DNA from 2 places in the Arthrobacter sp. zg-Y1143 genome. Region 2 is predicted to be linked to the other one. Evidence: riboswitches for the same ligand, from Rfam matches in the RefSeq annotation. Region 2 holds a riboswitch; the other holds the start of a gene.
What was found. Region 2 has a riboswitch for cyclic di-AMP ahead of QNN98_RS10990 (M23 family metallopeptidase). Riboswitches for the same ligand answer to the same signal wherever they lie in the genome.
Positions count from the first base shown of each region.

Region 1: linked by a shared signal. The riboswitch ahead of QNN98_RS08350 (C40 family peptidase) and the one ahead of QNN98_RS10990 (M23 family metallopeptidase) in region 2 are both predicted to bind cyclic di-AMP.

Region 1 is NZ_JASKLW010000005.1:375,806-380,214, forward strand. Features, by position in the region: gene QNN98_RS08340 (ATP-binding protein) at 1-1,036, shown strand, start outside; gene QNN98_RS08345 (response regulator) at 1,033-1,707, shown strand; gene QNN98_RS08350 (C40 family peptidase) at 1,860-2,759, opposite strand; cyclic di-AMP (ydaO/yuaA leader) riboswitch at 2,764-2,913, opposite strand; gene QNN98_RS08355 (MFS transporter) at 3,349-4,409, shown strand, end outside.
Region 2 is NZ_JASKLW010000009.1:74,857-79,265, forward strand. Features, by position in the region: gene serC (phosphoserine transaminase) at 46-1,173, opposite strand; gene QNN98_RS10985 (iron-dependent transcriptional repressor DtxR) at 1,388-2,086, shown strand; cyclic di-AMP (ydaO/yuaA leader) riboswitch at 2,177-2,371, shown strand; gene QNN98_RS10990 (M23 family metallopeptidase) at 2,375-3,139, shown strand; cyclic di-AMP (ydaO/yuaA leader) riboswitch at 3,265-3,423, shown strand; gene QNN98_RS10995 (NlpC/P60 family protein) at 3,427-4,236, shown strand; gene QNN98_RS11000 (NlpC/P60 family protein) at 4,259-4,409, shown strand, end outside.

The DNA of each region.
Region 1 (4,409 bases), on a different contig from region 2:
AGGCAGCGTGCTGCGCGGCGAGGACGCCCTGGCAGCACTGGTGGGACGCACCCGGGAGGCGTTCAATGTCAGCGCGGCCCGGCTGCGGGTGGACGGAGCGGATCTGTACTCCGACGGCGACTGGCCGGACAAGGCCGAACCCGAAGACCCTGCGTTCACCCGCCTGCCGGTAGGGGAGAACGGCTTCCTGGACCTCTGGGGCCGCGAACTGGCTGCCTCAGACCGCCGGCTGCTGGCGGTCATCACCGCGCAGCTGGAGGCAGCACTGGAGCACCGGGAACTGACCGAAACCGCGCGCGGCCTCGGCTCGCTGGCCGAAGCCGACAAGGTTCGCACGGCCCTGCTGGCCGCCGTCGGGCATGACCTGCGCCGGCCGCTGACCGCCGCCACTGCCGCCGTCACGGGCCTGCGCGCTACAGACGTCACCTGGTCCGAACAGGACCGGAACGAACTGCTGGCCACGGCGGAAGAGTCCCTTGCCTCGCTGTCCGGCCTGGTCACGAGCCTGCTGGACGTCAGCCGGCTCCAGGCCGGGGTGGTGGGCGTGAGCCTGGCACCGGTGGACGTGGCCGACGCGGTGCTGCCGGCACTGGAGGAGCTGGAACTGGGCCCCGCCGAAGTCGAGCTGGAAATTCCCTCCGTCCAGCGCACCGTCACAGCTGACCCGGTGCTGCTGCAGCGGGTGCTGGTGAACCTGCTGGCAAATGCAATGCGTTTCAGTCCGGAGGGCAGCAAGACGGTGCTGTCCGTCAGCGAGTTTGCCGGCCGGGTGGAAATCCGCGTCATAGACTCGGGTCCCGGTGTTCCCGAACAGCGGAAGGGGGAAATATTTGTTCCCTTCCAGCGGCTGGGGGACACGGATAACTCCACCGGACTGGGGCTTGGCCTGGCACTGGCAAAAGGATTTACGGAAGGAATGGGCGGAACACTGGAAACCGAAGACACCCCCGGCGGCGGGCTGACCATGGTCCTCTCGCTGCCGGCTGCAGCACGGGTTTCCATCCCGGGACGGTCCAATCGGGCGGTGGCGGGATGAAGATTCTGATAGCGGACGACGACGTCCAGATCCTGCGCGCCCTGCGCATCACCCTGGGCGCGTACGGGTACGAGGTAGTGACGGCTGAAAGCGGCAGCGCTGCCATCCGGAAGGCGGTGGACACGCATCCGGACCTGCTGGTCCTGGACCTGGGAATGCCCGGACTCAGCGGGATGGACGTTATTGAAGCGGTCCGCGGGTGGAGTGCGGTGCCCATCCTGGTGGTGTCAGGCCGGGTGGACCCGGCAGACAAAGTCCGCGCCCTGGACCTGGGGGCTGACGACTATGTGACCAAGCCGTTTTCCACCGAGGAGCTGCTGGCCCGGATCCGTGCCCTTTCCCGCCGGGTGCCGGCCGCCGCCGGGCCCAGCGAGATCACGTTCGGCGCGGTCCGCGTGGACCTGGCCGCCCGGCGGATCGCCCGCCTCAAGGACGGCGCCGACGTCCGGCTGACGCCTACCGAGTGGCGCTTCCTCTCCGAACTGCTGGCCCATCCCGGGATGCTGGTGACCCAGCAGACCCTGCTGCACAACGTGTGGGGTCCCGGAACAACGGACTCCGGCTACCTGCGCCTGTACATCGGCCAGCTGCGGCGGAAGCTGGAGGCCGATCCGGCCAGTCCCGCCCACCTGCTGACCGAACACGGCATGGGATACCGGTTTGTGCCCTGACGGCCCGCTCCGGTCCGCGGGATTCCACAAGGGCCGGGGCAGATAACGTCAAGGACACTTAACAACAGAGCGTCCGTTCCCGGGAAGGGAACGGACGCTTTGTTTGGTCAGCGGACTAACGCCTGCCGGCCGTGCGATAGGGCGGTGAAGCCTTATGCGCGGTAGAACACGGGGCCGGAGCCGACGTTGACGGACTGGACTACGGTCTGGTTGCCGTTCCAGCCGCTGTGGATGGCTTCGCCGTTGCCTACGTAGATGGCAATGTGGGCCAGGCCCATGCCGCCGTCGGCGTAGTAGACCATGTCGCCGGGCTCCGGGGTGGAGACCTGGGTGCCGTATGCCGCCAGCTGGGCGGGAGCAAGGTCGCCTACGGAGTGGCCGGCGGCGCGGAGCGCAACCTCAACCAGCACGGTGCAGTCCTGGGCTGCGCCCAGCTGCGAGTAGGCCGAGGCCAGCATGATGGCGTTGGTGCCGCCCACCGGTGCAGCGGCCGGAGACGGAGTCACGGAGGTGGCCTGCGTGCTGATCACACCGGTGTTGGCGGCAGCGGCCTGGACCGGAGCGGCGTAAGCCTCGGTGGAGTAGGACGCGGCAGCGTAGCTGAGCTCGGGGGCAGCAGCAGCGCCGTCACCGGACAAGGTCACAACGTCACCGGGGTAGATGACGGAGGCCATGGACAGGCCGTTGAGGGAGAGGATGTTCTCCAGGCTCGTACCGTAGGTGCTGGCGATGGCACCGAGGGTGTCACCGGCAACTACGGTGTGGGTGGAAGCGGCCGCCGGAGCGGCCACGGGAGCAGCCTCAACCACGGGGGCGGCAACCGGAGCAGCCGGAGCGGCCGGTGCCGTGGTCTGGGTGGGTGTGTAGTTGTCGTTGGCCACAACGCCGGCGGAGGCCGGTGCGGCCATACCGAGCATCAGGCCCGAACCTGCGGCGACAACGGCCGCGGTGCTGCCGATGGTCCGTCCGCGGGTAGCGGTGGCCAGTGAGATGGTGGACCATACGCCGGTGGTCTCGGCGCGGTGGCGTCCCTGGGACTTGTTGAAAGACATGTAGATAACCTCTCCCGATACCTGCGAGGTGAGCTGTCGGATGCGGATGGGAGTCACCCGGCCGACCGGACTGAATCCGGTTTGGCTTAACCCCAAGGATTCAAGGAACCCGTAATTGGTTCCCCCGCCTCTGCCGTGGTGGTGCGTTCTGTGGACCCCGGACCAGCGGCAGAGCTAGGTAACAAGCCCGGGGGAGCCGCATCAGAAAGCGGCATGCGTTCAACCATACGAGACGGTTACGGTTGGATAACCATTTAGTGATCAGCTTCTCTGGAGGGTGTGAGTGGCGCCGCTGTGTGCTAGGCGCAGGAAATTACTTTGCTCCTGTTTAGTCACTCTGGCACCGGAAATTCCGGGCCGTTCAGTCTCGGTCCGGCTGCTGCGGGGCCGCATCCGGGTGGCGGTGGGCCCGGGAAGTGATACATGTGTGGTTCCTGATGCCCCTGATGGCTTTTCCACTACCCCGCAGTCCTGTGGCCTTCGTCGCTTTTTCCTTCCGCAGCAGCCCGGGCGCCCGTGTCCGCGCGTAAGATCGTTAGGTCGCCTTCCAATCGGTGGCGGCGCGTATCGGAGAAAACAGGAGAACGCAGTGGCTGGCAGCGGTCAGAAATTATGGACCAAGGGATTTGTGCTGGCGATCATCACCAATCTGTTCCTCTCAATGGTGTTCTACCTGCTGATGACCAGCATGGCCCTGTATGCCGTTGAGGAATTCACGGCCTCGGACAGCGCCGGCGGCTTCGCATCCGGTTCCTTTGTTATCGGCGCCCTGCTGGCCCGGGTTTTCGCGGGCAAGTTCCTCGACTTTGTCGGACGGCGCCGGCTGCTGATTGTCAGCCTGGCCGTCTTCGTTGTGGCCGCACTCCTGTACATCCCGGCGGACAGCCTGGCCCTGCTGCTTACCGTGCGGATCATCCACGGTGCAGCGTTCGGCGCGGCCAGCACGAGCCTTTCCGCGTCCGTGATGGGGCTAATCCCGATCAACCGGCGCGGGGAAGGCACCGGCTACTTCGGCATTTCGACCACACTGGCCACCGCCGTCGGGCCGTTCCTCGCCGTCATGCTGGTGGATTCGGTGAGCTACCGCGCCCTCTTCCTGGTCACCACCGCCTGCGCCGCGGTCGCACTTGTCCTGTCCCTGGTGCTGCGCCTGCCCGAGCGCACGCCCACGCCGGAGGAACAGAAGAACAAGTGGCGGATGCACCTGACGGACATCATTGATCCCGGAGCCTTGTCCATTGCCTCCGTAATGTTCATAGCCGGCGCCGCCTACGCGGGGGTCCTGTCCTTCCTGAACTCCTACGCCCAGTCCGAGGGCCTGGTCCTAGGTGCCAGCCTCTTCTTTGTGGTCTATGCCGCGGTGGTGCTGGTGTCCCGGCTCTTTGTGGGACGCATCCAGGACCGCCACGGCGACAATGCCGTGATTTACCCGACTCTGGTGTCCTTCGCCGCCGGCCTGGCCCTGCTTGCCTACGCACCCAACAACGCCGTGCTGGCCGTGGCCGGGATCTTCCTGGGCTTCGGATTCGGCGCCCTGATGCCGTGCGCCCAGGCGATCGCCGTCAGCATGGCACCGGCGCACCGGATCGGTCTGGCCACCTCCACGTTCTTCATCCTCATGGACGCAGGCATTGGCGTGGGGCCGCTGCT
Region 2 (4,409 bases):
CCGGGCCCTCCGGGCAGTGCATGCCCATGTTGGCAGTAATCAGGCTCAGGAGTTCGCGATCACGTAGTCGATGCACGCCAGGAGGGCGCTGACGTCGTCGGGCTCAATGGCGACAAAGGTGGCAATGCGCAGCTGGTTGCGGCCGAGCTTGCGGTAAGGCTCCACGTCCACGACGCCGTTGGCCCGCAGCGTCTTGGCAATGGCGGCGGCGTCGATGTCCGCTGCGAAATCGATGGTGGCAATAACGTTGGAACGGTCCTCCGGGCGGGCCACGAACGGGGTGGCAACGGCGGACTGTTCGGCCCACGAATAGATCCGTCCGGCAGATTCCGCGGTGCGGCCGGCGGCGAACGCCAGCCCGCCGTTGCCGTTCAGCCAGTCAATCTGGGCGTTGAGGGTCACCAGCGTGGACAACGACGGCGTGTTGTAGGTCTGGTTCAGCCGCGAGTTGTCCACGGCGGTCTGCAGGTTGAGGAAATCCGGGATCCAGCGGTCTCCGGCATTGATCCGCGCGGAGCGTTCCAGCGCAGCGGGGGAGAACACGCCCAGCCACAAGCCGCCGTCTGACGCGAAGTTCTTCTGGGGGGCGAAGTAGTACACATCGGACTGCGCCAGGTCCACGTCCAGGCCGCCGGCAGCCGAGGTCGCGTCGATCAGCACCAGGGCGCCGTCGTCGGAACCGTCCACCCGGCGCACCGGAGCGGCAACGCCGGTGGACGTTTCGTTCTGCGGCCAAGCATAGACATCCACCCCCGCTTCAGCCGCCGGTTCCGGACGGGTGCCCGGTTCAGCCGTGATGATGCTCGACGCCGAGAGGAACGGCGCTTTATTGGTAGCCGCCGCAAACTTGGAGCCGAACTCACCGAAGGACAGGTGCTGGGCCTTCTCCTGAACCAAGCCGAAAGCGGCGACGTCCCAGAAAGCAGTGGAGCCGCCCACGCCCAGAACTACCTCGTAGCCCTCCGGAGCGGAGAACAGCTCGGCCAGTCCCTCGCGGATGCTGCCCACGAGGTTCCGTACGGGTGCCTGGCGGTGGGAGGTGCCCAGAAGCCCGGTGCCGGCACGTTCCAGCGCCGCCATCTGTTCCGGACGTACTTTGGACGGCCCGGCACCAAAGCGGCCGTCCTGCGGGAGGAGTTCAGCGGGAATCTTCAGTGCGGCGGTGTCACCCATTGTGTCGCTCCAAGCGTGTCGAAAGGAAAGCGCGTCTGCATTTCCATTCTGCCGCACCGCTTTCTTTCGGACGGTTTATGACCGCCGCCACAGGGATGTGTGGCGGGAAGCCCGCAATTTTCGGGGGGTCCGGCCGGTAGGCTAACGTGTTGGCGTAGACCCGGGCAGCGCGTTTTGCCGCTGTCCTCTTGCCTTCTACTAGGAGCGGCCCGTCATGACGGATCTCATTGACACAACTGAGATGTATCTCAGGACCATCCTGGAGCTGGAAGAAGAGAACATTGTGGCGCTGCGGGCGCGTATTGCCGAGCGGCTGAGGCACTCAGGCCCCACCGTGTCCCAGACCGTTGGCCGGATGGAGCGTGACGGCCTCGTGGTGGTGGCGGGAACCCGCCGGCTCGAACTGACGGAACTGGGCCGCCGGCGCGCTACCGAGGTGATGCGCAAGCACCGGCTCGCGGAGCGGCTGCTCTCGGACGTTATCGGCCTGGACTGGGCCTACGTCCACGACGAGGCCTGCCGGTGGGAACACGTGATGAGTGAGCGCGTGGAGCGCCGGCTGTATGAGCTGCTGGGACATCCCACGGAATCCCCTTACGGCAATCCGATTCCAGGCCTCGAGGGCATCGGCGGAGAGCCGGCACCGGTCTTCCACCAGGGCGTGCATGACCTGGTCTCTGCCGTGGCTGCCGTAGAGACAGGGTCCAAGCTGACCCTCCTGCGGCTGGCCGAACCCATCCAGGTGGAGCCGGAGCTGCTGTCCCAGCTGGATGAAGCCGGGCTGCGCCCCGGTGCGGAAATCACCGCCGAAGTCGTAGGCGGCTATATTTCCGTGCGTGTCCCCGGCATCGAAGGAGCGCTTGAATTGCCGGCAGAAGTGGCCGCACACGTTTTTGTGGCACACGCCGGGTAACGGAATGGTTACTTTTGGGACATTTACCCTATAGTGAATTCCGACGTTGAAACACCATCGTTATCCGGTCTGTCCGCCGAGCCCTGCCAACGGACCGGAGCACCAAACTCGTCAGGCAGGGGCGGAGGACCCAATTTCCGGCAGTAGAACTGCCTTGGGGTGAAGCCTTCCGGAGGCCGGCGGCAAAACGTGCATAGAAGCACGCAGTGCCGGCGGTGAGCCGAGGGCCGAGTTTCTCTACTCGAATCCGACAGCTAACTTCGCAGGCGTTCCAAGAGAGGGAAACACTTGTCGAAGCATGCTGCTTCGGGGCGCCGCCGTGCGGCTGCCCCTGTTGCGCCCGCCCGCCGGCGCAGCTCCCCGCCCTCCGGGCGCAGGCGGGTTGAAACAAAAACCCTGTCCATGGGTGGCGCCGCCCAAAAGGTGGCCATCACCGCCGCCACATCAGGCCTGATCCTCACCGCAGCGCTGCCCACCTCCGCGGCCGCTGACGATCCCGTCCAGCCGCAGCCGGTTTCGGCCGACACACCGGTTTCCGCGGATGCCAACGCGAACATCGGATTTGCCCGCGCCGGGTTGAGCAGCAGCTATGACCCGGACGCCAAGCTGGCTTCCGTCGGCGTGGCAGCAGGGTCCCACACGGTCCCCGCGGCCGCTAAGGGCACGCTGTCCACCCCGCTGGATTCCGCGCTGGTGGAGACATCGGGATTCGGCCACCGCGTCAGCCCCATTACGGGCGAAACCGGGGAAATGCATAACGGCCAGGATTTCGCCGCCACCTGCGGCACCGCAGTAAACGCAGCTGCTTCCGGAAAAGTGGTCTTCGCCGGCTGGCACCCCTACGGCGGCGGCAACCGCGTTGTCATTGACCACGGCAACGGGGTCGAAACCACCTATAACCACCTATCCGCCATTTCCGTGTCGGTAGGCAGCGAAATCAAGCGTGGAAACCTGGTGGGAGCAAGCGGAACAACGGGCTCTTCCACGGGTTGCCACCTGCATTTCGAGGTCATGGTTAACGGTGAAGTAGTGGACCCGCTGAACTGGTTGTAACCGCACGAATATCATTTCGTGACCGGAACGTGACATAGCGCAAATGTTGCTGTACGCTCGTCCTCGTGCCCGATTGGCCAAAGATCGGGCACCTTCGAACAGATCGCCTAGCTCTGCCACTGTTTGAAGTCCGTTCGCAGAATCGCATGGCAGAGGCGGGGGAACCAATTTCGGGTTTCGCAAGAAGCCCTTGGGGTTAAGTTGCAAATGGCTTTAGGCCTGGCAACCGGGTGACTCCCATCCGAATCCGACAGCTCACCTCGTAGGCAATTGGGAGAGGCAAACCTGTGTCATCACACGCTCATGGCCGCCGTCGCGCAGCCACCGTTCAGACCAACCCGATTACTGCACTTTCCAAGGCAGTCAGCAGCAACGCAGGCATGGTAGGCCGTCAGGCCGCCGTCGTTGTGGCAGCATCCGGCCTCGTGCTGGCTGCAGGACTCCCTGCACAGGCAGCGTCCGTCAGCATGGACCGCCAGGCACTCGAATCCACCCCGCTGAATGTTGTAGCCGGGACAGTCAAGGCTAATGCGGACGCGGACGTAAAGCTTGCGGTCATGGAAGCACCCAGCTCCATCTCCGGCGAAGAATACCGCGCACAGGTAGCAGCTGAAGAAGCCGCAGCCGCAGCAGCTGCTGAGGCCCAGGCCCAGCAGGCAGCAGCAACCCAGCAGGCAGCAGCAACCCAGCGTGCCGCTGCTTCCCGTGTTGCCGCACCTGTTGCAAACGGCGCAGTACAGACCGCATCCTCCACTCCCGCAGCACCGGCCGCTGACGCCGTAGCTCCGGGCAATGTGGCCGCCGGCCTCGTGGCCTCGGCATACAGCCAGATCGGCGTGGCACAGGATTGCACCGCCATGGTCGAGAAGGCCCTGCGCTCCGTCGGCAAGTCCGTCGGCGACCTGGCTCCCGGCCAGTTCTTCCAGTACGGCACCGTTGTTGGCAGCCCCGCTCCCGGTGACCTGGTCATCAGTGCTACCCACGTCGCCATCTACGTGGGCAACGGACAGGTCATCAGCGGCGGTCTGAACGGTATGAACACCGGTCTGCACAGCCTCTCCGACCTGCACGGCTACAGCTTCGTCCGCGTCTCCTAAGCCCTGGTCTTCGAGAACAATCATGACCTCGACAATTGAGCGCGCCCGCCACCGGGCGCCGGTTGAACGCACCAGCACGCTGAACGCCCTTGCAGGTGCGGTCAGTGCAAACGCAGGAACGGTTGGCCGCCAGGCTGCCGTTATCGCAGCTGCCTCAGGCTTGGTCCTCACCA